DNA from 4 places in the Arthrobacter sp. AOP29-A2-19 genome. Region 2 is predicted to be linked to each of the others. Evidence: riboswitches for the same ligand, from Rfam matches in the RefSeq annotation. Region 2 holds a riboswitch; each other region holds the start of a gene.
What was found. Region 2 has a riboswitch for S-adenosylmethionine ahead of AC3ZJJ_RS11465 (hypothetical protein). Riboswitches for the same ligand answer to the same signal wherever they lie in the genome.

Region 1 (5,475 bases), 700 kb from region 2:
GACTACGGCGGACGCGGAGACCCGATAGCCGGCCGCGCGGTGCGTGTCGGCGACCCTGTCGCCGCGGCCGAAAAGCTTGTTGCGTAGCGTCCCAGGCGCGTAGCCGGTGGGATACGCGCCGAGCTTCTGGAGCTCCGGCACCACGTGCTCCACCACGTCCTCGAACGTTCCGGGGGTGATGGCGTAGGCCAGGTTGAAACCGTCCACGTCGGTCTCGTCCACCCATTCGACGAGCTTTGCGGCGACGTCCTCACCCGAGCCGACCGTGATCGGCCCGAACCCGCCGACGCCGACCCACTCGGCGAGCTGGCGGATGGTCCAGGGCCTGCCCGTGTCGCCTGAGGCCCGCTTGAACGTCTCCACCGAGGACTTGATGGCGTTGGACTGGACGTTCTCTCCGATGACGTCGTCCGGCCCGTAGGTGGACAGGTCCACGCCCATCCAGCCGGAGATCAGCGCCAGCGCGCCGTCGATGTCCGCGTAGGACTTGTACTCCGCGAACTTCGCCTCGGCCGCCGCCGTGTCCTCGGCCGTGACGATGGTCTGCATGGCGTAGATGCGCACGTCGTACCGGTCCCTCCCGGCGGCCTCGACGGCGTCGCGGATCCTGGCGACGGTCTCCTTCAGCTGCTCGCGGGTAGGGCACGTGACGAAGATGGCCTCGGCGTTCTCCGAGCCGAAGCGCAGGCCGCGCGGCGACGTTCCGGCCCGGAAGACGACGGGCGTGCGCTGCGGGCTCGGCTCGGTGATGGCGATGCCGGGGACCTTGAAGTACTTCCCCTCGTGGCCGATTTCGTGGACCTTCGCCGGGTCGGTGAAGACACCGCTGTCGACGTCGGCGACCACCGCGTCGTCCTCCCACGAGCCCTCGAGCAGCTTGTAGACAACCTCGAGGTACTCGTCGGCGTGGTCGTACCGCTCGGAGTGCGGAAGCTGGTCCTCCTGGCCCATGTTCCGCACGGCGGAGGGCAGGTAGCCGGTGACGACATTCCAGCCGATCCGCCCGCGGGTCAGGTGGTCCAGGGTCGCCAGCCGGCGGGCGAACGGGTAGGGGTGCTCGTAGGCCGTGCTCGCGGTGACGCCGAATCCGAGGTTCTCGGTGACCAGCGCCATGGCGGAGACCAGCATCATGGGATCGTTCACCGGGACCTGGGTTCCGGCCCTCAGCGTGGTCTCGTTGGAGCCCCCGAAGACGTCGTAGGTGCCGAGGACGTCGGCGATGAAGATGCCGTCGAACAGGCCCCTCTCCAGCGTCTTGGCCAGCTCGGTCCAGTAGGTCAGCTCCTTGTACCGCGCCGACTGGTCGGCAGGGTGGCGCCATAGTCCGGGCGACTGGTGCCCCACGCAGTTCATGTCGAATGCGTTGAAGCGGATCTGGCGTCGTGACGGGACGGCGGGCATGGTTCTCCTAGCGTTGGTGGTGCCGGCGTGGACTGGGGGGCGGGTCAGCCGACGAACCCCACCTGGGCGACGTCGCCGACAGCGTCGAACTTCCGTGGCGGGGTGCCGTTGACCTCGTAGTCCCCCACGATGCGCGCCTTGTAGATGGCCGGGTTGTGCGTGGCGACGGTCCGCGCGTTGCGCCAGTGGCGGTCCAGGTTGCATCCGCGGGCGGTGGACGAGGCGCCCAGGCCGTCGAACAGCTTGGAGGCGGTGGCGAGCACCAACGGCTGGACCACGGTCTGCGCGCGGTTCGCCGCGAGTTCGCAGACCGCCCAGCGCTCCGCCTCGCTCAGCGTTGTCTGGCCGGCCACGGATTCGAGCTCCGCGACGGCGGCCAGGACCACCGCGTCGACGGCGAAGGCGGTGGAAGAGATCTCGCCCACCACCTGGAGGACCTGCGGCTCCTCGCGGACCGGCACGCCCGTGCCGGTGCTGAAGGAGCGCGTGCGCGCCTGCACGGCCGAGCGCGCGTCGGCGAGCACGGCCCGGCAGATGCCCGCCTGGACGGCGAGGAGCACCAGCTGGAAGACCGCCGACTCGGAGTGCGCCTCCAGGTCCGCTGGGCGCAACAGCGTGTCCACGGGAACGTCGTCGAACGTCGTCGAGCCGGTGCCGGTGAGTTGCTGGCCGAAGCCGTCCCAGTCGTCGAAGATCCGCACGCCCGAATGCTGGGTGGAGACGACGGCGATGTGCCGGTGCGCGACGCCCGGCAGGGTGGCGGCGACGGCCACCCAGTCGGCGAAAATGGTTCCCGTGCAGTAGTACTTCTCGCCCGACAGCCGCTGCCCGCCGTCGTGCTCGGCGAGCCGCGTGTTCAGGGTTCCCAGCTCGTTGCCGCCCCGCTCCGTGTAGGCGTTGCCCACGAGCTGCCCCCCGACGAAGCGCGCGAACCAGCGTTCCCTGATCTCGGGATCCTCCAAGGTCAGGACCGATTCCACGAAGCCGATGTGCGAGCGCAGCAGGTGCGCCACCTGGGAGTCGGCCTCCGCCAGCTCGACGAGGAGCCGGAACGTGTCCGCCAGCGTGGCGCCGTACCCGCCGTCGGCCTCTGGGACGCGCAGCGCGCCGAAGCGCAGCTGGTTGAGCCAGCCCACCTGCTCGTAGGGAAGCACCCGCTCGGCGTCGCGGATGGCGGCCCCCTCCGCGATGCGCTCGAAGACGGGGCGGAACACGGAGGCCAGCTCGTCATAGTGCCCGTCGACGGGCACTCCGGGAGTCAGCTTGATCAGGTGCCGCGCCGGGACAGGGAACTGCTCCACGTTAATCACTCCATCGAACCTGGCGTGAGCACCTACCTCCCGCGGGACGGGAAGGGGTTGCTGCGGCGTCGTTGAGCCAGGACTCTCGGCCGCTCTGGATGGTTGTTGACTCCATTTGTACCCGCCTTTTCGATCCCTGCCAAACGCGGGCTCATGCGGCGACTCGGTAAATCGGCGTCCATCCATTGACCTTGCCCGGGCCCGGGGATAGCTTGCTCGAACCGGTAAAAACCGCACTACCGCGCGCGAGATCCACCCCACTATCCCGTAACCCATGACTGTGTTTCGGAGGGTATCCACGTGAGTAACGTAGGTCTTTTGTATGTCGGAGCCGTGTTGTTCATCAACGGCCTGATGCTCATCGGCAAGGTGCCCGGCAAGTCCGCGGCCATCATCAACTTCTTCGTCGGAACCATGCAGGTGGTCTTTCCGACCATCATCATCGCCCAGTCGGGCGGGGACCCGGCGACCATCCTCGGCGCCTCCGGGCTGTACCTCTTCGGCTTCACCTACCTCTATGTGGCGCTGAACCAGATGTTCGGCCTGCCGGGCGAGGGGTTGGGCTGGTTTTCGCTCTTCGTCGCGGCATGCGCGGTGACCTACGGGGCCATCAGTTTCACCGTCTCCAACGACCCGGTGTTTGGGGTCGTCTGGATCATTTGGGCCGTCCTGTGGTTCCTCTTCTTCCTGCTGCTGGCGCTGGGCAAGGACTCGCTGACGGAGACCACGGGCTGGTTCACGATCATCGTGGCGCACCTGACCGCGACCATTCCGGCCCTCCTGCTGCTGTCCGGCACCTTCGTGTCCACTCCCGCCAACGCCGTGGTGATGGCCGTTGGGGGCATCGCCGCGCTCGCCATCGCCTGGTTCCTGGGCCGGCGCGCGTCCGTCCAACGGGAGTCGGCGGCGGCCGCGCACGCCTGACACCCACGCCCACCACAAGAGTTAGGAGCGCCGATGCCCCTGTACGAGTTCCGCTGTCCCGAGGGAACAACACTCGAGGGGAACTATCCGATGGGCTCGGTCCCCGAGGACGTCCCCTGCCCGGAATGCGGAGCGCCCGCGCGGCGGCGAATCTCCGCCGCCCGCCTGTCCATCGCGGGCGGCTCCGCGTTCGGACTCGTCGAATCCACGCTGTGCAGCGCCCACGAGCCCGAGGTTGTGTCCTCGCTGCCCGGGCGCGGCCGGCGTCCCGCCACGCGCACCACCACCAACCCGCTCCACCGAAAGCTGCCGCGTGACTGACGGCGGCATGCCCCAGCGGGCCTTCCCCACGGGGGGCCCGGACACCAGTTCCACCCGATCGTGAAGGAGAAAAGCGCCATGCCTGAAGTCATTTTCCGCCTCGATTCCAGCAAGAAGTTCGAGGAGCAGGAGAAGGTCGGACACAACCGGTGGCACCCGGAGATCCCTCCGGTCGCCACCGTCAAACCCGGCGACTCGTTCCGCGTCGACTGCCGCGAGTGGTTCGACGGCGCGATCGTCAACGACGACTCCGCCGACGACATCCTCAATGCCCCGCTGCTGACCGTGCACAAGCTCAGCGGCCCCTTCGCCGTTGAGGGCGCGAAACCGGGCGACCTGCTGGTGGTGGACATCCTCGACGTCGGACCCATCCCCCAGGAGGACTCGGGCCCGCTGGCCGGCCAAGGCTGGGGCTACACCGGGATCTTTTCCCGCAACAACGGTGGCGGCTTCCTGACGGACCAGTTCCCCGATGCGTACAAGGCCATCTGGGACTTCACCGGACAGGTGGCCACCTCGCGGCACGTCCCCGAGGTGTCCTACGAGGGACTGATCCACCCCGGGCTGATGGGCACCGCACCGTCCGCGGAACTGCTGGCCAAGTGGAACAAGCGGGAGGGCGACCTCATCGCAACCGACCCGAACCGGGTCCCTCCCCTGGCCCTGCCGCCCGAGGGGGAGCACGCGGTCCTGGGCGGACTGGCGCGCGGGGAGTGGGAGCGGGTCGGCGCCGAGGCCGCGCGCACCGCGCCTCCCCGGGAGAACGGCGGAAACCAGGACATCAAGAACTTCTCCAAGGGAACGCGGGTCTTCTATCCGGTGTTCGTCGACGGGGCCAACCTGTCCATGGGCGACCTGCACTTCTCGCAGGGCGACGGCGAGATCACCTTCTGCGGCGCGATCGAGATGGGCGGCTTCCTGGACCTGCGCGTCGACGTGATCAAGGGCGGCATGGAGACCTACGGGGTCAGTGAGAACGCCATCTTTATGCCCGGCCGCGTGGACCCCCGTTACAGCGAATGGCTGGCCTTCTCCGGGACGTCGGTCACCCTCGACGGCGAGCAGAAGTACCTGGACTCGCACCTGTCCTACCAGAGGGCGTGCCTGCACGCGATCGACTACCTGACGAAGTTCGGCTACAGCCGCGAGCAGGCCTACCTCCTGCTCGGGTCGGCCCCGATCGAGGGGCGGCTCTCCGGCGTCGTGGACATCCCGAACTCCTGTTCGACCGTCTACCTGCCCACCGCGATGTTCCACTTCGACGTACGGCCCTCCGCGGCGGGCCCACACCGGATCGACCCGGGCATGGGCGCTCCGCGCTCGGCAAACACCTAACCCGGCATCGGCGGCAAGGTGCCGCCCGCGGTCGGTGAACGACGGCGGGCGGCACCTTGTCGCGTGCGGTGCCGGCCGCGAAAACCGGCAGCATGCCAGCGCACGGTCGAAGCTTCTTCGATTCCTGGGCCCATCGCCGTGTTACGTCGAATATGTCACCCATGCTCGAAAACTTGCCCACGGCCCGCGCATG
Region 2 (7,946 bases):
AACCGGCCGGGGGGTGGCGAAGTGAGCGCCCCCGTGGAGCCGCGCACGGGCGCCGCGCCCTCGCCGACCGTCCAGGAGGCGCTGGCCGACAAGCCGCAGATGACGCAGAAGGAGGTCCTCCGCGCCCTGGTCGGAGTGCTCTCCAGCTTTTTCGCCGCGATGCTCGCGGCGACCATCGTCTCCATTGCGTTGCCGACGATCATGGCCGAACTCAAGGGCTCGCAGACCGACTTCGCCTGGGTCATCACCGCCGCGCTGCTGGCCAACGCGGCCAGCACCCCGATCTGGGGCAAGATGGCCGACCTCTTCGACAAGAAGGCGCTCACCCAGGTCGGCATCACCATCTTCGTGGTCGGCTCCCTGCTCGCCGGATTCGCCCAGAACATCCCCATGCTGATGGGTGCCCGCGTGGTCCAGGGCCTGGGGATGGGTGGCCTGACCGCCATGGGAATGGCCATCATCGGCAGCATCATCCCGCCGCGCGAGCGCGGCCGCTACTCCGGCTACTTCGGCGCGGTCATGGCCGTCGCCACCGCCGGCGGTCCGCTGCTCGGCGGGTTCATCGTGGACACGCCCCTGGGCTGGCGCTGGACCTTCTGGATCGGCATCCCCGTTGCCCTGCTTTCCATGGTGCTGATCCAGAAGACGCTGCACCTGCAGCACACCCCGCGGAAGGTGTACATCGACTGGGCCGGCGCCGCGCTGGTCACCGCGTCCGTCAGCACTCTGCTGATCTGGGTCTCGTTCGTCGGCAAAGCCGGCAACTTCGAATGGATCTCCTGGCAGTCGGCGGCCATGGTCGGCGCGTCGCTGGCCATGATCGTGGTCCTGCTGTTCGTCGAGGCCCGCGTTCCCGAGCCGGTCATCCCGCTGAAGATCATCGCCCAGCGCACCACCGCGCTGGCCATCGTCGCCTCGATCGCGATCGGGGTGGGCATGTTCGGCTCCGGCGCGTTCCTCGGCCAGTTCTTCCAGCTCTCCGCCGGGGCCACCCCGACCATGGCGGGCCTCTTCACGCTCCCAATGATCCTGGGCAACCTGATCGGGTCGGTCGTCTCCGGCCAACTGATCAGCCGCTTCGGACGGTGGAAGGTGTTCCTCATCGTGGGGTCCCTGCTGAACATCTCGGGCCTCGGCCTGTTGGGCACCATGACCCACACAACGCCGTACTGGCTCCTCGCCCTGGGCATGCTCCTCAACGGGTTGGGCATGGGCATGATGCTGCAGAACCTGGTGCTGGCCGTGCAGAACACCGTCAAGGTCACGCAGATCGGCACGGCCAGTTCGTCCGTGGCGTTCTTCCGCTCCATCGGCGGGGCGTCCGGCGTCGCGGTGCTGGGCTCCGTCCTGTCCGAGCGGGTCGGCACGCTGACCATGGAGGGCCTGCGCGCCGCCGGGCTTGTCCCGGCGGGCGGGGGAAGCGGCCTCGGCAGCGTGTCCACCATGGACGTGTCGGCGCTGCCGGCCAACGTGCAGTCGATCGTGCAGGGCGCCTTCGGCGACGCCACCGCCGCGGTCTTCCTCATCTCGGCGGCCGTCGCCTTTGTGGCCTTCGTGTGCATCCTCTTTATCAAAGAGGTGCCGCTGCGCAGGTCGGTCTAGCCACCGGCCCGGCGCCACGACGGGCGGCGCCGCGCCCGGGAGGGTGCGGCAGCGCCGTCGTGCCGGTCCTTTAGCCCTCGTCCAGCTGTTCCGGTTGGCGGCCCAGGCGGAAGTGCCGTCCGGTGATCTCGCTCGGATCGATCTCCACCCAGAAGTCCTTCAGGGTCGGGACCCAGGGGTCGACCCCCGCGGCGCTGGCAATGTCGATCTCCGCCTCGGTCTGCAGCACGCGCGCGGTGCCGCGGACGACTACCGACCAGGCCTCGTCGCTGAGGATGCCGTCGGCCTCGAAGACGACCCGCGGGTTGACGGTCAGTCCGGCTAGCTTCCCGCCCGGAGCGGTGCGCAGGTAGATCTTGCCGTCGGCCGTTGCGTGGTTGACGGGCACCAGGTCGATCTCCCCGCCCACGCTAGTGGCCAGGCGTCCATGCTTGGCGTGGTTGAGAAGCGTCCAGCACTGTTCGGTGTCGAGGACAAGGACGGGCTTGTCGTCTGCGTGGGTGAACATCATGGCCACATTGTTCTACATTCGGTAGAAGATGACTAGCCTTTGGGGCCCCCTTTGTGGTCCGAGTTTGCCCGCCTGCAGTCCATGCCGGGAGCGTCCAGAAATTCGGTGAGCGCGCCCAGCACGGCGTCCGGGTCCTTCAGTTGGCACTCCCAGAGCGTGAGGGAGTCCCAGCCCAGCATCCGCAGCGACGCCCGGTGGCGGTCGTCGCGGGCGGCGTTGCCCTCGCGTTTGGCGGCCCAGAAGTCGGGGTTCGACGACGGCGCCCGCCGGCCCGCCGGGCAGTCGTGGCGGTGCCAGAAGCAGCCGTTGACGAACACCACCTTGCGGCGCGACGCGAAGACCAGGTCCGGCTTGCCTGGCAGCTTGCCGCCGATCAGTTTGATCTCCGGCGCCGCGCGGGCCGCCGCGTCGGCGGCGGCGCGCGCCACCTGCCCGTGCAGACGGAAGCGGTAGCCCGCGGCGTGGGCGATGCGGCGGACCTTCAGTTCGGGGCCCGTGTCCTTGCCCCGGATGCGGGACATCAGGGCCGATCGCTGCTCCACGGTCAGGCGGTCCATGTCTCCATTCTCGGTGTCCCCGCGCAGGTCGTGAAAGACTTGCGGCATGCTAGGAAACAGCACCGCCACGCCCCACCGCCACATCGGCGTCCGACTCGAGGACTCGTGGCACGCCGTCCGCGAGCGCAATGCCCGTGCCAAGGGCATGGTGGCCACGGTGGCCTCATTCCGCGGCTACGGGCTCAGCGCACCCGCAGGCGGGTGGGTCCGGGTGTTGGCGCGGATCTCGATGGCGCGCCCCGGAAGCCTGGTCACCAGCCTTCCGGCACCCAGGGTGGTTTCCGACAGCGTCCGGGGCTGGCGGAACTTCATTTCCCCCGCGCTTCCTTACGCCGAGGTCACCGTCACGGTGGACGGCCGCAAGTACAAGGTCGACGCCGATCGCGGCGGGGTGCTCGACGCGATGATCGAGGTGGACCTGGAGGCGGGATGGCACACCGTGTACCTCTCCTGCGAGGGCTCCGAGGACGCCCCCGCCAGGGTGTTTGTGGTGGACTCCGCCGTGGACTTCGGCCTGGTCTCCGACATCGACGACACCGTGGTGGTCACGGCGCTGCCCCGCCCGCTGCTGGCCGCCTGGAACTCGTTTGTTCTCAACGAGCACGCCCGCGTGGCGACCCCCGGCATGGCCGTGATGATGGAGCGGCTGATGCGCGGGCGCCCCGGCTCGCCGGTGCTGTACCTCTCCACCGGGGCCTGGAACGTCGCGCCGACCCTCACCCGGTTCCTCACGCGCAACCTGTACCCCGAGGGAGCGCTGCTGCTGACCGACTGGGGGCCCACGGAGGGCCGCTGGTTCCGGTCCGGCATGAAGCACAAGGTGGACCAGCTCCGCCGCCTCGCGCACGAGTTCCCGCAGATGAAGTGGCTCCTGGTGGGCGACGACGGCCAGCACGACCCGGAGATCTACGCCGAGTTCGCCAAGCGGTTCCCGCAGAACGTCAGGGCGATCGTGATCCGCCAGCTGACGCCGTCGGAGGCCGTGCTGGCCGGTGGACGCTCGATGGGAACCGTCGACGCCACCCCCGGCGTGCCGTGGATCTACGCGCCGGACGGCGCCGTCATCATCGCCGAGCTGGAGAAGCTCGGCATCGTTTCCGCGGAGGACCAGCGCGTGCAGGAGCGCGAGCAGCTCCGGGCCCTCGAGCAGAAGCAGGCGCGCGGGGAAGCCGGGTGAGCGGCCGCCGGCTCCGCGTCAAGGTGCCCATGCGCTGGGCGGACATGGACGCCTACGGTCACATCAACAACGTCAATCTCGTGCGCATGATGGAGGAGGCGCGCATCGCCTCCTTCGGCGTCCCCGGCGGGACCGGAAAACCGGGCAACGAGCCGATGGTCGATCTTTTCTCGGCGGTTCCCGGCGGCACGCAGACCCTTGTGGTCGAACACCGGGTGCGTTACGTGAAGCCGCTGGACTACCGCAACGTCCCGGCCGAGGTGGACGTGTGGATCTCCGCGGTGAAGCCGGCCAGCTTCGACATCTCCTACGAGTTCCACGATCCCGTCGACGGCGGCGTCTGCGTCCGTGCCACCACCACGCTGGCCTTCTACTCCACGGAGGAGTCCCGTCTCATGCGGATACCCGCCGAGCATCGGGACGCCTTGGCCGGGTTCCTCGGGGCGCCCGTCTTTCGCTGACGGCGGCTCGGGCCCTACCGGCCTAGACCGCGTCCATTCCCTGGAGCCGGGCGGTCAGTTCCGCGAAGTCGCGGGCGAGTGACTCCTCGTGCTCCAACGCGCACGGTTCCACGGGGTCCGGTGAGAGGCTGACGTAGGTTCGTCCGGCGTGGCGGGACCTGTCTGCCGGAAGACCCAGGATCCCCGCGGACCGGTTCCAGACGTAGCGCCACCTCCCGACCACGGGGCCACGCGCCCCGGCGAGCAGATCCTCGTTGTCCGGGGTGGCCGCCCCGGGCGCACGCGGATCGAGGTCGGGATGCCGGGTGGCCGCGCGCAGAAGGCGCCTGCGCTCGTCCACCTGGAACGCGTCGTGCGTGTGGGCGGCAACCAGCTGTCCCTCCGCCGTGCGGATGAGGATGAGCTGCTCGGGGACATTGACGGAGATGGACACGTTCTCCCAGTCCTGGGGGTGGGCCAGTGCGCTGCGCAGCCGCAAGACGTGGATACGGTGGCCCGGCCGGAAGTAGGCGCAGAGGGAGTCTGCCCCGGATGCGGTGGTGTGGAAGCCCATGGTGGACCCTTTCCGTTGCTCTTGCCGGCGCCATGTGGCCGCTGGCCGCTTCGTCATCCGAACCACCCGAGAAGCATGGGGTTGGTGTGCGGCCGGGTCGGAGCCCAAGGCTGGCCGCATCTCGTGAAGCTGGCCTAATCGTAGCGCAGGCCGCGGGGCGGCCGCCCGCCGGTTACGCACGCCGGTCATGTGCCACGCGCGGCGCGGTTTGCGTTTGGGGGCGCCGGTGGGATTGGGTGGGGAAAACGTCTGTGCCGGAGGATACCGGCGACCAGAGGAGTGATTTCCAGTGACAGTTCCCCCACAAGCACGTCCCGTCCGGCCGCAGGTGGTGCTGGAGGTCGTGGCCAGCGAGAGCCTGGGCGAGCACATGGTTCGGCTGACCCTGGGGGGACCCGGGTTTGCCGACTTCCGGAACAAGGACGCGACGGACAAATACGTGAAGCTGCTGTTCGCCGACCCGGAGCTGGGGCTGGAACCGCCCTACGACCTGGACGCGCTCCGCGGCACGCTGCCCCCGGAGAAGCTGCCCGTGCGCCGAACGTACACGGTGCGCCGGGTGGACGAGGCGGCCGGGACGCTGCAGATCGACTTCGTGGTCCACGGAGACGAGGGCATCGCGGGACCGTGGGCCGCCGCGGCCCGCCCCGGGGACAAGGTCTGCTTCTCCGGCCCCGGGGGAATGCACCGGCCGGACGCGGACGCGGAGTGGTTCCTGTTCGCCGGTGACGAGTCGGCGCTGCCGGCCATCGCCGCGACGCTGGAGGCCATGGATCCCGCGTCCCGCGGCGTCGCGTACCTGGAAGTCGAGGGACCCGAGGACGAATTGCCGTTGGATGCCCCCGCCGGGATCGAGTTGCGTTGGCTGCACCGCGGCGGGCCGTTCAGCCCGGAGAGCACCGTCTTGGCGTCGGCCGTGATGGCGGGGGAGTGGCCGGTGGGCCGGGTTCAGGTCTTCGCCCACGGCGAGCGCGAGATGGTCAAGAACCTGCGACGCTACCTGGCCGACGACCGCGGTGTGGACCGCAAGCAGATGTCGTTGTCCGCCTATTGGGCGTTCGGACGCGCCGAGGACACGTTCCAGGCGGAGAAGCGCGATCCGATCGGTCAGATCTTCCCCGAATAGGGCCGGACGTCGCGGCGGGCAGACCGTGCCCCGTGCCGAGTCGTCGTGCGCGCTACCCGTAGGCGGTGGCGGTCCACAGGTGGACCAGCGCGTGCGCCCGGTACGGGCTCCACGCCGTGGCCCGGTCCTCCGCCTCGGCGGCGCTGATCCCGCCGAGGGCGCGCCGCAACACCAGATCGCCCGGCGCGAACGCGTCGCGGTCGCCCGCGGCGCGTACAGCAAGATAGTCGGCCGTCCAGGGTCCCACCCCCGGCAGGTCCAGCAGCTGCGCGCGGGTCAGGGGAAAGCGTGGTTCCGCCCGGGTTCCGGCGCGCTCGGCGTTACGGGCCGCCACGAAGGCGGAGGCCACAGCCGCAAGTGTCCGGGCCCTGGCGTTCGTGATGCCGACCGCGGCGCGAAGCTCCTCGTGTGGCAGGGCCGCGATCGGCTGCGGCTCGGGAAAGAGCCGCAGTCCCGCGGGCCCGTCGGATCCGAATGCGGCGACGAGCCGGCCGGAGAACGTCCGGCAGGCGGCAAGCGAGACCTGTTGGCCGAGCACGGTGGTGACGGCCGCCTCGAAGGGGTCGAGGCATCCCACGACGCGCAGACCGGGGCGCGCGTCGACCAGCGGCGCCAGCAGGGGGTCGGCGCCGAGCACGGAGTTGACGTCGGTCAGGTCCGTGTCCAGGTCCAGCCACGCGCGGAGGACGGCGTCGAGCTCGGCCTCCTCCGCGGGCGGCAGGCCGGGGCCAGTAATGCGGACGCCCGCGGGTTCGACCGTCAGAGTGATGGCGTGGTGCCCAGAGGATAGCCGCACGGCGCGGGTCACGGTGGCGGCGGCCGGATCCACGATGTCCAGCCGCGGGATCGCGTGCGCGGCCAACAGCCCCAGCAGTTCCGGTGCCTCCAGGCCCCCGGCGGCCCTCAGCAACCGGCCGCCCGCGTTCATGCCGGCCAGACGCCGGAGGATCCCCGGCGGTGGCTGCCCAGCAGGTGCGTGTCGACCATGCCGATCGCCTCCATGAGCGCATACATGGTGGTGGGCCCCACGAAGGAGAAACCGCGCTTTCGCAGCGCCTTGGAGAGGGCCACCGATTCGGGCGACGTGGTCGGCACCTCGGTCAGCGTCGCCGGCCGGGGGGTATCCGCGGGACGGAACGACCAGACGAACTCGACCAGTCCGCCATCCGGGCGCAGGTCGATGGTGGCCCGCGCGTTGCCGATCGCCGCGAGGATCTTGGCGCGGTTGCGGACAATGCCGGAATCGGCCATCAGGCGCGCGACGTCGTCGTCCCCGTACTCCGCCACCACGTCGGGATCAAACCCGTCGAACGCGGCCCGAAACGCCGGCCGCTTGCGCAGGATCGTGGCCCAGGACAATCCGGCCTGGAACCCCTCGAGACTGATGCGCTCGTACAGTCCGTGCTCGTCCCGGACCGGGAGGCCCCACTCGGCGTCGTAGTAGTCCCGGAGCATCGGATCCACGCTGGCCCAGGGCGGCCGGGCGAGACCGTCGTCGCCGAGGACGGTTCCGGCGCCCGGGGTTCTGGCCTCGGCGGCGCCGCCCCCGGGGCCGGAGCCTGCACCGGGGGCGCTGGGGTCGGCGGCGGGTTCGTCCCTGGCCGCTGCGTCCCTGGACGCTTCTGCGGTCCCTGCCGCGGTGTCGTTTTTCACGGTGCGGTGCCTTCTTCCAGTCCGGTGTGGCGGAGCGTGATGTTGATGCGTCCGGAGTCCAGGCCGCAGCCCTCGGGAGCCGTCCCGGGGTAGACCTTGGGGATGCCGTGGTAGGCCAGCCGGGAGGCGCCACCGAACACGAACAGGTCCCCGGACAACAGCTCCACGTCCTGGTAGGGCCTGGCGCGGTTCTCGGTGTTTCCGAACCTGAACAGGCAGGTATCCCCGATGGACAGGGAAACCACGGGGGCGAGGGAGGCCTCGTCCTTGTCCTGATGCATGCCCATCCTCGCGTCGGCGCCGTAG
Region 3 (7,946 bases), 440 kb from region 2:
GCTACACGTCCTCGATGGCCTTCTGCGTCACGACCGCAGTGCTGCAGATGGGGCTCTCCGTGGCCGAGGCTGTTCGGGCCGCCACCTGGGGCGGGGCTCTGGCGCTGCGCCGGCACGCGGGCGAGGACCGCGACGGCGCCCGCGCCATCGGGTCGATCGCGGTGGGGCACCGCGCCGATCTCCAACTGCTCAACGCCCCCGGCGCCACCCACCTGGCGTACCGGCCCGGGATGCCGTTGACGCACGCGGTCTGGCGGGCGGGCCGGCGCGTGGTAGACAGGAACCATGGCTAACACCGCATTCAAGGGAACCCCCGTACAGACCATTGGCGACCTGCCCGCGCAGGGCGCCGCCGCCCCCGACTTCACTCTGACATGCGCCGACCTGTCCGACGTGGCCAGTGCCGACCTCGCCGGCCGCCGCGTGGTCCTCAACATCTTCCCCAGCGTCGACACCGGCGTCTGCGCCGCGAGCGTCCGCAAGTTCAACGAGCTGGCCGCCGGCCTGGACAACGCGACCGTGGTCTGCGCCTCCGCCGACCTCCCGTTCGCGCTGGGCCGCTTCTGCGGTGCCGAGGGCCTGGAGAACGTCGTCGCGGCATCCACCTTCCGCTCGGACTTCGCCGAGGCCTACGGCGTCAAGATGGTCGACGGCCCGTTGGCCGGCCTCAACGCGCGCTCCGTCGTCGTCTTCGACGCGGACGGGACCGTCCTGCACTCCGAGCTGGTTTCCGACATCACGGTGGAGCCGGACTACGACGCCGCCATCTCCGCGCTGAACTAGCCGGCGTCGGCGGGGGATCCGAGTCGCTACCATCGATGACATGGACAGCACCGGATCCCTTGCCGCGTCCGCGGCCGACCGAGAGGGCGGCCTGCGACCACCCGCGACCCGCCGCTGGCTGCGGATCGAACTCGCGCTGATCCTGGGGCTCTCCCTCGGACAGTCGGCCGTGTACTCCGTAGTCAGCCTGCTGGACAAGCTGAGCCGCGCCCCCCTGGGGGGCCAGACCACCAGCATGAACAACACCCTCAGCGACCGCCCCTACTTCGATCTGACGTACCAGCTGCTGGACATCGTGTTCGCGCTGGTTCCGGTGGCGCTGGTCTTTTTCCTGCTGGCGCATTCCGGGGTCAACGGCTTCCGGGCCATGGGCTTCGACCTCCGCAGGCCCTGGCGGGATGTCGGCTGGGGGGTGGCGCTCTTCGCCGTGATCGGCCTGGGCACGCTGGGGGTCTACGCGGCGGGCCGGGCCTTCGGCCTGACCACGGCGATCGTTCCGTCCGCGCTGGAACCCTACTGGTGGACCATTCCGGTGCTGGTGCTCTCCGCGGTCCGCCACGGTGTCCTGGAGGAAACCGTCGTCGTGGGCTATCTCTTCGACCGCCTTCGGCGCCTCGGCTGGGGTCCGTGGGCCATAGTCCTCGCCAGCGCCGTCCTGCGTGGGAGCTACCACCTCTACCAGGGGTTCGGGCCCTTCGTCGGCAACTTCCTGATGGGCCTGGTCTTCGGCTGGCTCTACCTGCGGTTCAAGCGCGTGATGCCGCTCGTCGTCGCCCACGCCCTGCTGGATACCGCGGGCTTTGTGGGCTACGCGCTGATCGGCACGGCCATCGGCCTGGGCACCTAAGGGACCGGCGCTTAAAGCACCGCGGGCCGGACGCCATTGTCCGGCCCGCGGTGCCCCAAGTGCCCGGGATTCCGTGGTTACAGGGTGACTTCGCCGTTCGGGGTCTCGAAGGTGACGGACATGATGCCCGGCGTGCCGTTGGGGGCCTGCCAGTCGACGTCGACTCCCTCGAGCGGGCTCTGCTCCGGTGTCCCCAGCCATTCGCGCACCCGGTCGCGGGATCCGGCGATGCTGATCCTGGAGATCCGCGCCACCGGCTCTAGCGCCTTGGACGGGTGCAGGTTCTCCGTGCCGTCGTCCCAGCGCAGCATGTAGGGCACTTGGGGGTCGGCGATGAGCCCCTTGATCCCGATCTGCTGCCACGTGAGCTCCTGGCCGTCCGGAAACTTTCGGTTGCCCGGAACGGCGGAACGGCCGAGCCGCTCCTCGAATGGAGCCAGGTCGTCAACGGCGACGCACCAGCCCATCCAGCCGCCGCCCATTTCGGAGCGCGCGCGCACGGCCTGGCCGAAGGGCGCCTTGTCCGACGCCGGGTGCGCGAGCACCTCGACGACCTCCAGGTACTGGTTGTTCAGCAACGGGAAAATGACGTTCCGGGTGCCGAATCGGGGATGGACGCCGCCCTTGACCGACTTGATCCCCAAAGTGTCTTCGATGCGGTCGGCGGTGGCCGCCAACCCATCCTGTCCGCAAGCGTATGAAACGTGGTCCAACCTCATGTGCCCATGATGGCACTTTGTGAGGTGTGTCTCGACTTAGGATCCCCTTACTTGAAGGCGGGTGTCCCCGGGGTGTCGTGGATTCATTCCGCGTCACATTCCCGGGGTGCGGCTTGCGGGGCGGCGGGGCTTCAGCAAAACTGGTTCTCAGGTCATGAGTGCCAGCGCTAAACCCCGGTTTGCTGGCCGGCAACCCTCCACTCGCGGTGGGGTGCCCCGGGTGAAGACCGGGCCCGGCGCCAAGAAGTGGCGCGGGGCAAGCGCGGGTCGGTTCCCGGCGGCGCCACCCTGGTGGCGACTCGCCGCAGGGTCGGCCCCTCGAGAGAAGAGGAGCACCACAATGTCCGCCAACTGGTCCTTTGAGACGCGCCAGATCCACGCCGGCCAAACTCCCGATTCGGCCACCGGGGCGCGCGCCCTGCCGATCTACCAGACGACGTCGTTCGTTTTCCCGAGCTCGGAGAGCGCGGCCGCCCGTTTCGCGCTTCAGGAACTCGCGCCCATCTACACCCGCATCGGCAACCCCACCGCGGAGGCCGTGGAGAACCGGATCGCCGACCTCGAGGGCGGCGTCGGCGCGCTGCTCCTGGCCTCCGGTCAGGCGGCCACGTCCTTCGCCGTCCTCAATGTGGCCGAGGCCGGCGACCACATCGTGGCCAGCCCGAGTCTTTATGGCGGAACGCAGAACCTGTTCAAGCACACCCTTCGCCGGCTGGGCATCGAAACAACTTTCGTGGAGGACCCCGACAACCTCGACCAGTGGCGGGCCGCCGTCCGGCCGAACACCAAGGCCTTCTTCGGCGAGGTGGTCTCCAACCCGCGCCAGGACGTGCTGGACATCGAGGGCGTCGCCACGGTGGCGCACGAGGCCGGCGTCCCGCTCATCGTGGACAACACGCTCTCCACCCCGTACCTGATCCGTCCCATCGAATGGGGCGCGGACATCGTGGTCCACTCGGCCACCAAGTATCTGGGCGGCCACGGCACGGCCATCGCCGGCGTGATCGTGGACTCCGGCAAGTTCGACTTCGCCGGGGATCCCGAGCGTTTCCCGACCTTCAACACCCCCGACGAGTCCTACAACGGACTGGTGTTCGCCCGCGACCTGGGCGTCGGTGGGATCCTCGGGGCCAACCTGGCCTACATCCTCAAGGCGCGCGTCCAGCTCCTGCGCGACCTCGGCTCGGCCGTCGCACCGCTCAACGCGTTCCTGATCGCCCAGGGGCTCGAGACGCTCAGCCTGCGCGTGGAACGCCACGTCTCCAACGCGCAGCGGGTGGCCGAGTGGCTCGAGGCCCGCCCGGAGGTGCGCTCCGTGGCCTTCGCGGGCCTGCCCTCCAGCCCGTGGTTCGAGCGCGGCCGCAAGTACGGTCCGCGCGGGACCGGCGCCGTCGTCGCGTTCGATCTCGCGGGCGGGGCGGAGGCGGGCCAGGCATTCGTCGACGCGCTGGAGCTGCACTCCAACGTCGCGAACATCGGCGACGTCCGCTCGCTCGTCATCCACCCGGCGTCCACGACCCACGCGCAGTTGGGCGAGGCCGAGCAGATCGCCGCCGGGGTCACGCCGGGACTGGTGCGGCTCTCGGTCGGGCTGGAGCACATCGACGACATCATCGGCGACCTCGCGGCCGGATTCGACGTGGTCCGCAGCGCCGCGCCGACGGACCTGCAGGCGGCTCGGTGAGCGTCGACTTCAACACGACGTCGGAGCGCTCCGCTCCGGACGCCGTCGGTCCGCGGACCGACGGCGTCCTGCGGACCCTGCGCACCGGCGCCTTCCACTTCGAGACCGGTGGCTGGCTCCCCGAGCTCGCCATCGGGTACGAGACGTGGGGCAGGCTGAACGCCGACGCCTCCAACGCAGTCCTGCTGCAGCACGCCCTCACCGGAGACACGCACGTGGCGCGCGGCGACGCCGCGGAGCCCGGCTGGTGGGACGGTTTTGTGGGTCCCGGCAAAACGCTGGACACCAACAGGTACTTTGTTGTCGCCGCCAACATGGTCGGCGGGTGCTACGGCACCACCGGACCCGCCTCCCCGGATCCCGACGGCAGGCCGTGGGGATCGCGCTTCCCGTTCACCACCGTGCGGGACTCCGTGCGCGCGGAGGCGCGGTTGGCCGACGCCTTGGGCGTCGCGCGCTGGCACAGCGTCCTCGGCGGCTCGCTGGGCGGGGCGCGCGCGCTCGAGTGGGCCGCGGAGTTCCCGGACCGGGTCGGGGCCTGCGTGGTCATTGCCGCGGCGGCCGAGGCGAGCGCCGAGCAGATCGCGTTCGCCCAGGCGCAGACCGCGGCCATCCGGTTGGACCCGGCGTTCTCCGGCGGCGACTACTACGGCGCCACCGCCCCGCTGGGCGGACTCGGGATCGCACGCCGGATCGCGCACATCACCTACCGCTCCGAGCCCGAACTCGATGTGCGGTTCGGTCGCGAGGCGCAGCGCGGCGAAGACCCGCTTGGGTCGGCGACCCTGGAGCGCGGCCGCTACCAAGTCGAGAGCTACCTGGACCACCAGGCCTCCAAGCTGGTGGACCGCTTCGACGCGAACAGCTATTTGGTCCTGACCGAGGCGTTGATGAGCCACGACGTCGGACGCTCGCGCGGGGGAGTGGACCAGGCCCTGTCCCGGCTTGGCGAAGTTGATTTCATCATCGCGGCCGTCGACAGCGACCGGCTCTACTGGCCGGCCCAGTCCGAACGGCTGGCGGCGGCGCTCCCCGGACGGCCGGAGGTGCGCTACATCACGTCGCCGCTGGGGCACGACGGGTTCCTGACCGACATCGAGCAGCTCGGCGAGGGCCTGCGCGGGGACCTCTACCGGTAGGCGCAGGCCTACCGGTCGACGCGGATCAGGCCTGCCGCGTTGCGGGGTCTCCCGCCCCGACCGAGCCGGTGGCGAACGGTGCGGCCAGCGGTCGCTTGGGTGCCACACCGTCGCCGGTGGACCGGTGCCGCAGCCCGCGCAGGACCCAGGGCGCCAGGTGGGTCCGCGCCCACACCAGATCCTCGCGCCTGGCAGTGCGCCACCTTTTGGGCTGCGCCTCCCGCGGCTCGAGGGGGCTGAGCGAGTGCGGAACGTTGAGGGTGTCGAGCACCATCATGGCGATCGTGTGGTGGCCCATCGGCGAGAAGTGCAACCGGTCGGGGGCCCACATCCACTGCTGGTTCAGCTCGCGCAACGCCCACAGGTCCGCCACCACCGCGTCGTGCCGCGCGGCCACGGCGCGGAGGTTCTCGTTGTAGATGGCGACCCGCGCCCGTGAGGTGCCCAGCACAGGCGTCGCTCCGATGTCCGGGCCCGTGAAGAGCACGACGGTGGCCCCGGTCGCCGCGAGCGTCCCGACGAGCTTGTCCATGCGCTGGCCCAACGCGTCCGGGTCGCCGCCAATGCGGATCACGTCGTTGCCTCCGGCGCAGACGCTGACCAGGTCGGGCCGCAGGTCGATGGCCGCCTGCAGCTGCTCGTCGCTGATCTGCGCCAGCATGCGCCCGCGGATCGCGAGATTGGCGTAGGCGAAGTCCGGGACCCCTCGGCTGAGCTCCTCGGCGACGCGGTCCGCCCAGCCGCGGTGCCCGCCCGGGCTGGCGGGGTCGGGGTCGCCGATGCCCTCCGTGAACGAGTCTCCGATCGCCACGAACCGGCGCCAGGGATGGCGGGGTCTCTCCAGCGGGAGATTCCGGGCGTCGCCCCGCGCCGCCGGCGCGTCAACGGAGTCGCTGATGTTACCCATGGGTCATCGTCCCAAGGGGGCGGCGCGGATGCGAGACATAGCCCGCGCGACTTGAAAAAAGTTGAAGCTTCAACTCTGGACGTGGTTCAATGGATGCCATGAGCGATTCGTCTTCGAACCCCGTAGTTGTTTGGTCACGCCCCGAATCGGAGCGTGCGGGAACGCCCCTGATTGTCGCCTTCCACGGCTACCTCTCGCACGAGCGGGACCTGATGGGACTCGCGCCGCTGCTGCCCGCCGAGTTCACCATCGCCTCCGTTCGGGCGCCGCACGCCCTCGGCCCGGGATTCACGTGGTTCCCGCTGATGCACGAGCCGGACTTCTCCGTGGACAAGGTGGAAAGGTCCGTCGCGGACGTCTGGGCCTGGCTGGACACGGTCCGCGGCAACCATGCTTCGGTGACGCTCCTGGGCTTCTCGATGGGCATGGCCGTGGCGACCAGCGCGCTGCGCCACCGCCCGGACGACGTCGCGGCCGTCGTCGGGCTCTCCGGTTTCGCCGTGCCCGCCCCGGGCAACCCCTTTTTCGACGACGCGCGCGTCAAGGCCGCGGCCACACCCCTGTTCTGGGGCCGCGGCCAGGCCGACCAGGTCATTACGGAGGACAAGATCGCCTTCACGCACGAATGGGCGACCGAGCACACCCGCCTGACGAAGATGCTCTACGCCGGCATGCAGCACAGCATCTCGCAGCCGGAAATGGGGCACGTCTCGGAATTCCTGCGCCGCGCCGTCCTCGAGGCCAGCGAGGCCACGGCCGGCTGACATCCCGGCGGCACGGTGCCGGACATGGCGGGCTTGTACTGATGCATTGACACAAGCGCGCCACGCTGCTTGTATTGCCCCAGTGGTACAAATGGTGCCGCCTAGGCTCGGAGAAATGGGTGCGAGATGTCCGCTTGGTTGCTTCCTTTGCTGGGTGCCGCTGCCGCGGCATTGTTGTTGCTCGCCGTCGGGGTGCGTGCGCTGCTCCGGACGTCGTCCGGGCAGGAGAACCTCGGGCGGGCAGTGGCCCCGGTTGGGCCGGAATCGCTGGACGCGGCCCGGCGCCAAGCCCGCCGCGAGGCGCTCGTCCTGGCGCTCGCGTTGGCGTCGGGGATCGCCGCCACCGTCCTGATGGCGGTGCTCGGCGGTGCCCTTCCGCGGCTCCTCGGACTTCCCATGGCCCTGGCCGGCAGCGTTGGCGCGATCGTGGGCCTGGCGGTGTTCAGTCTGGTTCCTCGTCCCGCCTGGCCCCGCGCCGAGGGCTACCGCTCCGCCGAGCTCGTCCCCCGCGAGGCGTGGAGCTTCGGGCGGCAGTGGGCGTTTGTGGTGCCGCTGGTGGTGGCCGGGGTGCTTGTGCTGGGCCTCGTTGCCGCCGGGGCCGCCTCCTCCGTGGACGAGCGCGGGCTCCACCGCGTCTACGCCACCACGGGTGTCGCGGGCTGGGGGATCGAAGGCGGCCAGGTCGTCGACGTCCAGGCCGGTGTGCACCAGGCCGGTCCGTTCCCCGGCTGGTACTACGGTGTTCCGCTGATCCTCGCCACGCTGCTGCTGGTCGGCGCGGTCTATTGGTCGCTGCGCAGGGTGGCGCTCGCACCACGGCCGGCCGGCGCAGAGCTCTTCGGGATCGACACGGAGCTGCGCACCCTGCGCACGCGCTTTGTCATGGCCGCCTCCAGCGCGGCGCTCGGCATCCAGGTGGCTGGACTCAGCCTGATGACGGGAATCGTTCTGCGCTCCGCCCACACGGATCCCGTCCCCACGCCGGACATCGACGGCGCGACCGAGTTCGTGTCCCAACAGCCCGGGCACAGCATCGGCGTCGTTCTGATCTTTGCCGGACTCGGCCTGGCGGTCGCAGCGTTCGTCCTTCTGTTTGCCGCCAT
Region 4 (7,946 bases), 970 kb from region 2:
TTCCCCAAGGAGAACCAGAAGTTCATGGAAGCGTTCAAGGCCTTCGCCGAGCGCGCCGCCTAAGAGGCGGACCGGCTTGTGGCCGCTCCCCGGGGAGCGGGACCAACAACGCGCCCCGACAGCACGAACGCCAGGGCGGCGCAGAAAAGGGTCAGCGCGAACACCGCCGGGAAGGGAAGCCCGGCAGGAGCGAAGGCCGCGAAGGCGAGACCCGTCGCCGCGAGCGCGAGCGCCGCGCCGAGAGCGTCGGAGATGGACAGCGCGGAACTGTTGAACCCCTGGTTCGCCGGCGTGGACAGCGAGAGAGTCATCACGCTGAGCCGCGGGTACACGAGCCCCATGCCGGCACCGGCCAGCGTCCAGCCGGCCACCACAACGGCGCCGGGCAAGTGGGCGGCCGAGGCGGCCAGGACCACGGCTATCGAGGCCGCGACCGTTGCCGCGCCAACGCGCATGGCCACCACGTGCGGCAGTCGATCGCCGAGCCGGCCCTGCACGGCCGACGCCGCGGCCCAGGTCAGGGCCGATCCCGTCAGTCCGAGCCCGGCGAGGGCGGGCGGGAATCCGTAGTTGTCGGTCAGGAGATAGGGGACGTAAACCTCCGCGCCCATAAACCCGGCGGAGACCAGGCCGCGCACCAGGACGACGGAAGGCAGTCCCCTGGCGGCGACCAGCGTGCCCCGCGGAACCAAGGGGCGGACGGCCCAGAGGGCGACGGCGGCGGCCGCCACGGCCAGGAAAGGGCCTGTCAGTGGAACCGCCCCGAGCCGGTCGAGGCCCAGGACGGCGGCCGCGGCCACGCAGGACCAGGCCAGCCGGGCCGCCGCCAGGCGACGACCAGCTCCGGCTCGGAGATGTTCCGCGCCCGGCCCGCCCGCACCAGCAACCGCACCGGCCCTACCCGCCGCCGGCCGCGGCAGGGCCGCCAACGCCGGGCGAACCATCAGCGTCGCCGCCGCCACGAGGACAACGACACCGAGGAACACCCACCGCCAGCCGATCGTGTCCGCAACGATGCCGGCGGCGAAGGGCCCAATCAACGAGGGGATGACCCAGGCGGCCGCGAACGCGGCGAAGATCCTCGCGTGCAGGACGGGCGGGTAGAGCCTGGCCACCAGGACATAGAGCGCGACCGTCACCGCGCCGCCGCCCAGGCCCTGCACCAGCCGGCCGAGCACAAGCGTCTCCATCCCGCCGGCGAAGCCGCAGACGAACAGCCCCGCGACGAACGTGGCCACCGCCGCGTAGAGGGGGCCTGTGGGGCCGGACCGGTCCGACCACGTGCCCGCGGCGACCATGCCGACGACGGAGGTCGCCATCGGGCCGGCGAAGGCGAGCGCATAGAGGGCGGCGCCGCCAAGCTCCGCGCTGACCACGGGCATAACCGTCGTGACGGCCAGCGTCTCGAACGCGGAGAGGAATACCAGCGCAAAGGAGCCGACCGTGCTCCAGACCAGCCCTCGACCAAGGATGCCGGAGGGACTCGGCGCGTAGTTGGTCACGCCTAGAAGCCCCCGCCGCCTTCGCTGGCCATGTTGTTGAAGCGGGAGTAGTGGCCTTGGAAGGCCACAACCATGGTCTTGGTCGGGCCGTTGCGGTGCTTGGCCACGATCACGTCCGCCTCGCCGGCGCGCGGGGATTCCTTGTCGTAGATGTCCTCGCGGTGCAGGAGGATGACCATGTCCGCGTCCTGCTCGATCGAGCCGGACTCGCGGAGGTCGGAAACCATCGGCTTTTTGTCCGTGCGCTGCTCCGAACCACGGTTCAGCTGCGAGAGCGCGATCACCGGGACGTCGAGCTCCTTGGCCAGGAGCTTGAGCGCCCGGGAGAACTCGGAGACCTCCTGCTGTCGGGACTCGACGCGCTTCCCCGAGCTCATCAGCTGCAGGTAGTCCAGGACCACGAGCTTGAGGTCGTGCTTCTGCTTCAGGCGGCGGCACTTGGCCCGGATCTCCATCAGCGACATGTTCGGGGAATCGTCGATGTAGAGCGGGGCGTCGTTCAGGCGCCCCATGGTGGTGGCGATCTTGCCCCACTGCTCGTCCTTGACCGTGCCCTTGCGGAGATCCTGCAGGCCGATGCTGGCCTCCGCGGACAGCAGGCGCATGGCGATCTCGTTCCGCCCCATTTCCAGCGAGAAGAACACCGTGGTCAGATTGTGCTTGATGGCGGCGGAACGCGCGAAGTCCAGCGCGAAGGTGGACTTGCCGACCGCGGGGCGCGCGGCGATGACGATCATCTGCCCGCCGTGCAGGCCCTGCGTCAGTTCGTCGAGTTCGTAGAAGCCGGTTGGCACGCCGATCATGCCCTCTCCGCGGCTGCCGGCGGACTCGATCTCGTCGACCGTCCCCTCGATGATGTCCCGCAGGGCGACGTAGTCCTCCGCCGTGCGCCGCTCGGCCACGGCATAGATCTCCGCCTGGGCCTGGTTGACGATCTCGTCGACCTCGCCGTCCTGCGAGTAGCCCATCTGCACGATCTTCGTGCCGGCCTCCACGAGGCGGCGCAACACGGCACGCTCGCGGACGATCTCCGCGTAGAAGCCGGCGTTCGCCGCCGTCGGAACCGACTGGATCAGCGTGTGGAGGTAGGCGGGCCCGCCGATTCGGGAGATCTCGCCGCGTTTGGTCAGCAGGTCGGAGACCGTCACGGCGTCGGCCGGTTCGCCTCGGCCATAGAGGTCGATGATCGACTCGTAGATGGATTCGTGCGCGGGCCGGTAGAAATCGACACCGCGGAGGACCTCGACACAGTCCGCGATCGCGTCCTTGGAGAGCATCATGCCGCCCAACACACTCTGCTCCGCCACGAGGTCCTGCGGCGGGGTGCGTCCGAAGTCGGACTCCCTCGATCCCTTGGGCTCCGCTTGCGTCAAAGACACGGCACTTACCTTCCAACTGAGCGCGGAGCGGCCTGCGGTGCGCTCCGTTGTTTCCTCCAGTATCCCAGCGGCTTCCCACGCCCGGAGAATGTTGTGCACAGCGCTGCGGGGGGATTGCCGGGTATCCACATATGGACCGGAGACCTTGTCACCATAGACCCTTAAATGCCCACACCCAAGGCACTTATCCACAGCCCGTGTGGAGAACCTGTGTGTTTAGCGGCGTGTTGTGTGCACAGACTGGGGACGAACCTGTGGATGAAAAATTTGTTTCAGGAATAATCGCGCTCTGACTAGGCACTTCTTTGTACACACCCCTTGTGAGGAAAGTTTTTTTATCCCAACATTCACCCGGCACTTGGATGTTTACTGGCGAGTAAACCGGCACGTGTGAGACTAGTTACCCACATATCCCCAAGTTATCCACAGACACGCCGAGGATTGGCCCCGACGGCCCGCGCGAGCCGTTCTTGTTGCCCGTGTGGGGCACTGCGATACTGGGCCCATGACCGAAGTCAAGACGGCCCCGCGTTCCGCGGATCCACGGGAATTTGTTGCCGCCCTCGAACACCCGGTCCGCCGGTCGGACGCCGAGTACCTGATGGAGATGATGGCGGACGTCACGGGCCAGCCGGCGATCTTGTGGGGACCAAGCATCATCGGATTCGGCGCCTACCACTACCGCTATGCTTCGGGCCGCGAGGGCGACGCCTGCGCCGTGGGGTTTTCGCCGCGCAAGGCCAGCCTCTCCCTCTACGGACTGACCTACGGCCCCGACGCCCCGGGGATCCTCCCCCTCTTGGGCAAGCACAAAGTGGGGGCCGCCTGCCTCTACGTGAACAAGCTCGCGGACGTCGATCTCGACGTCCTGCGCGGACTGACGGCGATCGGCTACCGCCACGTGATGGACAACCTCCATAACGCCGGCGCGGCCCACCCCTCAACCTAACGGCGCACGGCGCCACAGAGGAGCACAACCATGTTTGGACTGACCCTGCCGGAGTTGCTTGTCACGGTGTTGGTGGTCGGGGCGCTGCTCTGGTTGCTCGTGGCCGCCATCGCGTCGAGGCCGCAAAACCAGACGAACGAGGCCGATCTCTACATCGCACGGCTCAACGAGGCGGCGGCACAACAACAGCGGCAGGAGACGGAGCGTGCCGACAAGATCCGCCAGGCCACCATGGCCCGCACGGCAGCGGCGGCCCGCACCTCCACGGGCAGGAACGGACAGGGCGCAGCCTCGTCTGCCAGCCGTGCCGCCACCGCCCGTGGCTCCGCGCAGGCGTCCGGGGATCCCGAGTATCTCGAGACGGTGCAGCTGATCCGGGCGGGGAAGACGCTGGAGGCGATCCGGAAGGTAAGGCGGGACACGGGCATTTCCGTGGCGGAGGCCACCAAGTTCGTGAACTCTCTCCGCGCCTCCTAGGGTGGCCGCCGCACCCGGTGCTCCGGCACCCGGCTGCGTGTGCCTGGAGGCATTGACCTAGACCAGTGCGGCTTCCTGAAGCCTGCGGAACTCGGACCCGTGGAAGACCAGTGGCTCGTTGGCGTCACCGTGTGTCTCGTGTCCGTGCACGCGCAGGATGACCACGTGGTGGTCGCCCGCCGGCACCTCCTGCTCCACGCTGCAGTCGAGCCACAGCGCCGCGTCGTCCAGGAACAGCGCACCGTCGTCGGTGGATTCGAGTTTGAGCCCCGCAAAGCGGTCGCCGCTCCGCGAAGCTATCTGGCGGCAGACCCCCTCGTGACGCTCTCCCAGAACCGAGACGCCAATCCTTCCGGCGGCGCGCACGATCGGCCAGGTGCGGGACGTGTTCTGCACCGCGAACATCACCAGCGGCGGATCCAGTGACACCCCGACCGTGAAGGACGACGCGATGATCCCCTGCGGCTTGCCGTCGATGATGGCGCACAGGGCCGCGATGCCCGAGGGAAAGCGTGCAAAGGCCTTGCGGAGCGAATCTGGCTGGAGGTTTTCTGTCAGCGGCATGACGTTCCTTCGGCGTAGTGCACACCGCTGCGCCAGAGATGCGCCCGCGGGTGCGGTACTTGCCACGCCGGTGTATCCGGGCGGCCGAATCATCACCTGGAGCACCCCACTACCTTGAGAGGGTTGCCGTCCAACTAGCCAGGGCTTCGCGTTGGCACTCTTGATTCACCTACAACGCTAGGCTTCCCCCTTGGACGAGGTCAAAAGTCCGGCGCAACATTTCGCAAGGAAACGCGAAAGGGCCCCGCCTTGCGGCGGGGCCCTTTCACGGTCTACCGGGCGCTGCGTCGGAACGTGTTCCGTCGCCGTGCTCGGCTACTATTGCTACTTTGCCGCGACGACCTGAAGGTCGAGCGTGGCGGATACGTCCTCGTGCAGTCGCACGGTCGCCTGGTAGTTGCCGGTCGACTTGATGTGTTCCGGCATCTCGACCTTGCGCTTGTCGATGGAGCCGAGGCCCGCGGCCTCGACTGCCTTCGCGATGTCCTCGGCCTTGACGGTACCGAACAGACGACCGGACGCGCCGGCCTTGACGGTGACCTTGACCGGCTTGGCGGACAGCGAGGCAGCAAGCTGCTGCGCGTCCTCCAGGTTCGCAACGGCGCGAGCGGCACGGCCGGCCTTGATGGACTCGACCTGCTTCTCGCCACCCTTGGTCCAGGTCAGGGCGAAGCCGCGGGGAAGAAGGTAGTTACGGGCGTAACCGTTCTTCACCTCGACAATGTCGCCTGCTGCACCGAGACCGGTGACTTCGTGGGTCAGAATGAGCTTTGCCATGTTGGTATCCCTTCCTTAGCCGCGGCCAGCGCCGGAGTAAGGCAGCAGGGCAACTTCGCGCGCGTTCTTGATGGCCTGGGCGATCTTGCGCTGCTCCTGGACGGTGACGCCAGTGACGCGACGCGCACGGATCTTTCCGCGGTCGGAGATGAACTTGCGCAGCAATGCGACGTCCTTGTAGTCGATGACCTTAACGTCAGCGGCCTTAAGGGGGTTGGACTTTGGTTTGGGCTTACGGAGTTCAGCCTTAGCCATCGTGGAGCTCCTTTGATCTGGTGGAGCCCGCAGAAAGGTTCTGCGGGATGGTGAATATGTTTGTTAGAAAGGCGGTTCGTCGGAGCCGGGGTTGTTGCCCCAGCCACCGCCGCCGGAGGACGACGAGGCCCACGGGTCTTCCGCCGGGGCGTTCCAGTTTCCACCGGAGTTACCGCCCGCGTTTCCGCCCGAGTTCCCGGCGTTTCCGCCACCGAACCCGCCGGACTGGCCCGCGTTGCCGCCGCCGAATCCGCCGGAGTTTCCGCCGCCGAAGCCACCGCCTCCACCGCCGGAGCGCTGGGTGCGGGTGACCTTGGCGGAGGCGTACCGGAGCGAGGGGCCGATTTCGTCGACCTCAAGCTCGGAGACGGTTCGCTTTTCGCCTTCCTTGGTTTCGTAGGAACGCGACTTCAGCCGACCCTGGGCGACTACTCGCATGCCCTTGGTCAGCGTCTCGGCGACATTCTCGGCAGCCTCGCGCCACACCGATGCGCGGAGGAACAGCGTTTCGCCGTCCTTCCACTCGTTGGTCTGGCGGTCGAAGGTCCGCGGGGTGGAAGCGATGGTGAAGTTCGCCACCGCCGATCCCGACGGGGTGAAACGAAGTTCCGGGTCACCGGTGAGATTACCGATGACCGTGATGATGGTCTCGCCTGCCATTGGTGCCTCCTGTTGTCGGTCTCTACGTGAGGGAGCCGCAGACTACTCTGCGGAAACCTTCTGCTCTTCCGGACGGGTGATCTTGGTGCGCATGATGGTCTCGTTGAGAGACAGCTGGCGGTCAAGTTCCGCGGAAGTCGCCGGGGTGGCGGTGAAGTTGACGACGGCGTAGATGGCCTCGGTCTTCTTCTGGATTTCGTAGGCCAGACGACGGCGGCCCCAGATGTCGACGTTGTCGATGGTCCCGCCATCGTTGCGGACGACGTCCAGGAACTTGCCGAGAGTCGGCTCCACGGTACGCTCATCGACCTCGGGATCGATCAGTACCATCAATTCGTATTTACGCATGTGAACCCACCTCCTTTGGGCTAAACGGTCACGGTCTTTCCGTAACAGGAGGTTCTTTGCGTTGGCTGGCGCCACGCCCGACTGCGGGCACGGCGGAAACAGCCTGAACCATCCTACCGGATGTCCGAAGCCCACCCTAACGCCGGTCCCGGCGGCGGCGGCGCCGTCACGGCCGCCCTGTGGAAGGCCGCGCAGCGCCCGGGGATGTGGAGGGCGATGCCCCGCCGCCGGAGGCGGAGGATCCGCGGCGATGGCTAGGGCTTCAGCCCGTCCGCCCGCATCGCCGCGAGGAGGCGTTCGGTGAAGACCGGGACCAGCGTCCGCACGTAGGTGTCGGACAGGTGGTGGTGGTCCCGGTAAACCAGCACGTTCCCGATCAGGGCCGGACAGAAACCGTCGACGCAGAACTGGTCCGTGAAGTCCAAGACGTTCGCCCTCGGCTCCCGCCGGCCGGCCTCGAGGGTCGCGTCCGTGTGCTCCAGCGCGTCGGACTGCGACCGCCCGCAGTCCTCGGGGCTGTCCGGGTTCGCGGCCACGCAATCGCGCGGATATTCGTCGCGGCCCGGCCGGGGATTGTCCACGATCGGGTACACGGGAATTCCCGCGTCCTCGAGCGCGGACCAGTACTCGGCAAAACCGCCGGCCGCGTCCCCCGCGAACGTGGAACCCGCCCAGTTGCCCGTCACCACAGCGTCAACGTCGCCGCGCTCCACGATCCTCCGCAGCGTGGCCGCGTTCGCCCCGGCGCAGGAGATCCCGCCCTCCACTTCGGCCGTCCGCCTGGCCGCACTGAACGGGCAGGAGGACTTCAGATAGGTCACCAGCGTCCAGCCCCGCTCCTTGGCGGCCTCCGCCATGGCCTGGTACCAGTGGCCAGCGTGGGAGTCGCCCACCAGCGCGACGGTCAGGCCGCCAGCGGAGTTCCCGAACTCGCACTCCTTGGTGGTCGGTGCAGCCGGGTCCTGAACACACTCGCCCAGGGCGGGACGGTCCGCCGGGGCGGCCGCGGGGGCCGGCACAATGGCGCGGCTGCCG

Region 1: it holds a riboswitch for S-adenosylmethionine, as region 2 does, so the genes downstream of both, AC3ZJJ_RS14665 (acyl-CoA dehydrogenase family protein) here and AC3ZJJ_RS11465 (hypothetical protein) in region 2, are expected to answer to the same signal.
Region 3: it holds a riboswitch for S-adenosylmethionine, as region 2 does, so the genes downstream of both, AC3ZJJ_RS09510 (bifunctional o-acetylhomoserine/o-acetylserine sulfhydrylase) here and AC3ZJJ_RS11465 (hypothetical protein) in region 2, are expected to answer to the same signal.
Region 4: it holds a riboswitch for S-adenosylmethionine, as region 2 does, so the genes downstream of both, AC3ZJJ_RS15970 (flavin reductase family protein) here and AC3ZJJ_RS11465 (hypothetical protein) in region 2, are expected to answer to the same signal.

Annotation. Positions count from the first base shown of each region.
Region 1 covers NZ_CM176894.1:3,186,286-3,191,760, forward strand. The annotation lists gene AC3ZJJ_RS14660 (LLM class flavin-dependent oxidoreductase) at 1-1,401, opposite strand, end outside; gene AC3ZJJ_RS14665 (acyl-CoA dehydrogenase family protein) at 1,446-2,702, opposite strand; SAM riboswitch class I at 2,710-2,807, opposite strand; gene AC3ZJJ_RS14670 (AmiS/UreI family transporter) at 3,003-3,626, shown strand; gene AC3ZJJ_RS14675 (FmdB family zinc ribbon protein) at 3,660-3,947, shown strand; gene fmdA (formamidase) at 4,026-5,282, shown strand.
Region 2 covers NZ_CM176894.1:2,482,795-2,490,740, reverse strand. The annotation lists gene AC3ZJJ_RS11495 (MarR family winged helix-turn-helix transcriptional regulator) at 1-25, shown strand, start outside; gene AC3ZJJ_RS11490 (MFS transporter) at 100-1,602, shown strand; gene AC3ZJJ_RS11485 (pyridoxamine 5'-phosphate oxidase family protein) at 1,673-2,113, opposite strand; gene AC3ZJJ_RS11480 (very short patch repair endonuclease) at 2,146-2,670, opposite strand; gene AC3ZJJ_RS11475 (App1 family protein phosphatidate phosphatase) at 2,717-3,847, shown strand; gene AC3ZJJ_RS11470 (acyl-CoA thioesterase) at 3,844-4,308, shown strand; gene AC3ZJJ_RS11465 (hypothetical protein) at 4,331-4,861, opposite strand; SAM riboswitch class IV at 4,874-4,990, opposite strand; gene AC3ZJJ_RS11460 (siderophore-interacting protein) at 5,151-5,987, shown strand; gene AC3ZJJ_RS11455 (DNA-3-methyladenine glycosylase family protein) at 6,040-6,915, opposite strand; gene AC3ZJJ_RS11450 (DNA-3-methyladenine glycosylase I) at 6,912-7,442, opposite strand; gene AC3ZJJ_RS11445 (alpha-ketoglutarate-dependent dioxygenase AlkB family protein) at 7,637-7,946, opposite strand, start outside.
Region 3 covers NZ_CM176894.1:2,037,935-2,045,880, reverse strand. The annotation lists gene AC3ZJJ_RS09530 (amidohydrolase family protein) at 1-293, shown strand, start outside; gene tpx (thiol peroxidase) at 286-783, shown strand; gene AC3ZJJ_RS09520 (CPBP family intramembrane glutamic endopeptidase) at 824-1,630, shown strand; gene AC3ZJJ_RS09515 (VOC family protein) at 1,708-2,349, opposite strand; SAM riboswitch class IV at 2,500-2,618, shown strand; gene AC3ZJJ_RS09510 (bifunctional o-acetylhomoserine/o-acetylserine sulfhydrylase) at 2,690-4,033, shown strand; gene metX (homoserine O-acetyltransferase MetX) at 4,102-5,172, shown strand; gene AC3ZJJ_RS09500 (SGNH/GDSL hydrolase family protein) at 5,198-6,079, opposite strand; gene AC3ZJJ_RS09495 (alpha/beta hydrolase) at 6,178-6,843, shown strand; gene AC3ZJJ_RS09490 (hypothetical protein) at 6,970-7,946, shown strand, end outside.
Region 4 covers NZ_CM176894.1:3,453,729-3,461,674, reverse strand. The annotation lists gene AC3ZJJ_RS15995 (SRPBCC family protein) at 1-63, shown strand, start outside; gene AC3ZJJ_RS15990 (MFS transporter) at 60-1,502, opposite strand; gene dnaB (replicative DNA helicase) at 1,505-2,881, opposite strand; gene AC3ZJJ_RS15980 (DUF1801 domain-containing protein) at 3,387-3,830, shown strand; gene AC3ZJJ_RS15975 (hypothetical protein) at 3,861-4,307, shown strand; gene AC3ZJJ_RS15970 (flavin reductase family protein) at 4,365-4,871, opposite strand; SAM riboswitch class IV at 4,922-5,037, opposite strand; gene rplI (50S ribosomal protein L9) at 5,196-5,648, opposite strand; gene rpsR (30S ribosomal protein S18) at 5,664-5,903, opposite strand; gene AC3ZJJ_RS15955 (single-stranded DNA-binding protein) at 5,967-6,563, opposite strand; gene rpsF (30S ribosomal protein S6) at 6,606-6,911, opposite strand; gene AC3ZJJ_RS15945 (acyltransferase family protein) at 7,166-7,946, opposite strand, start outside.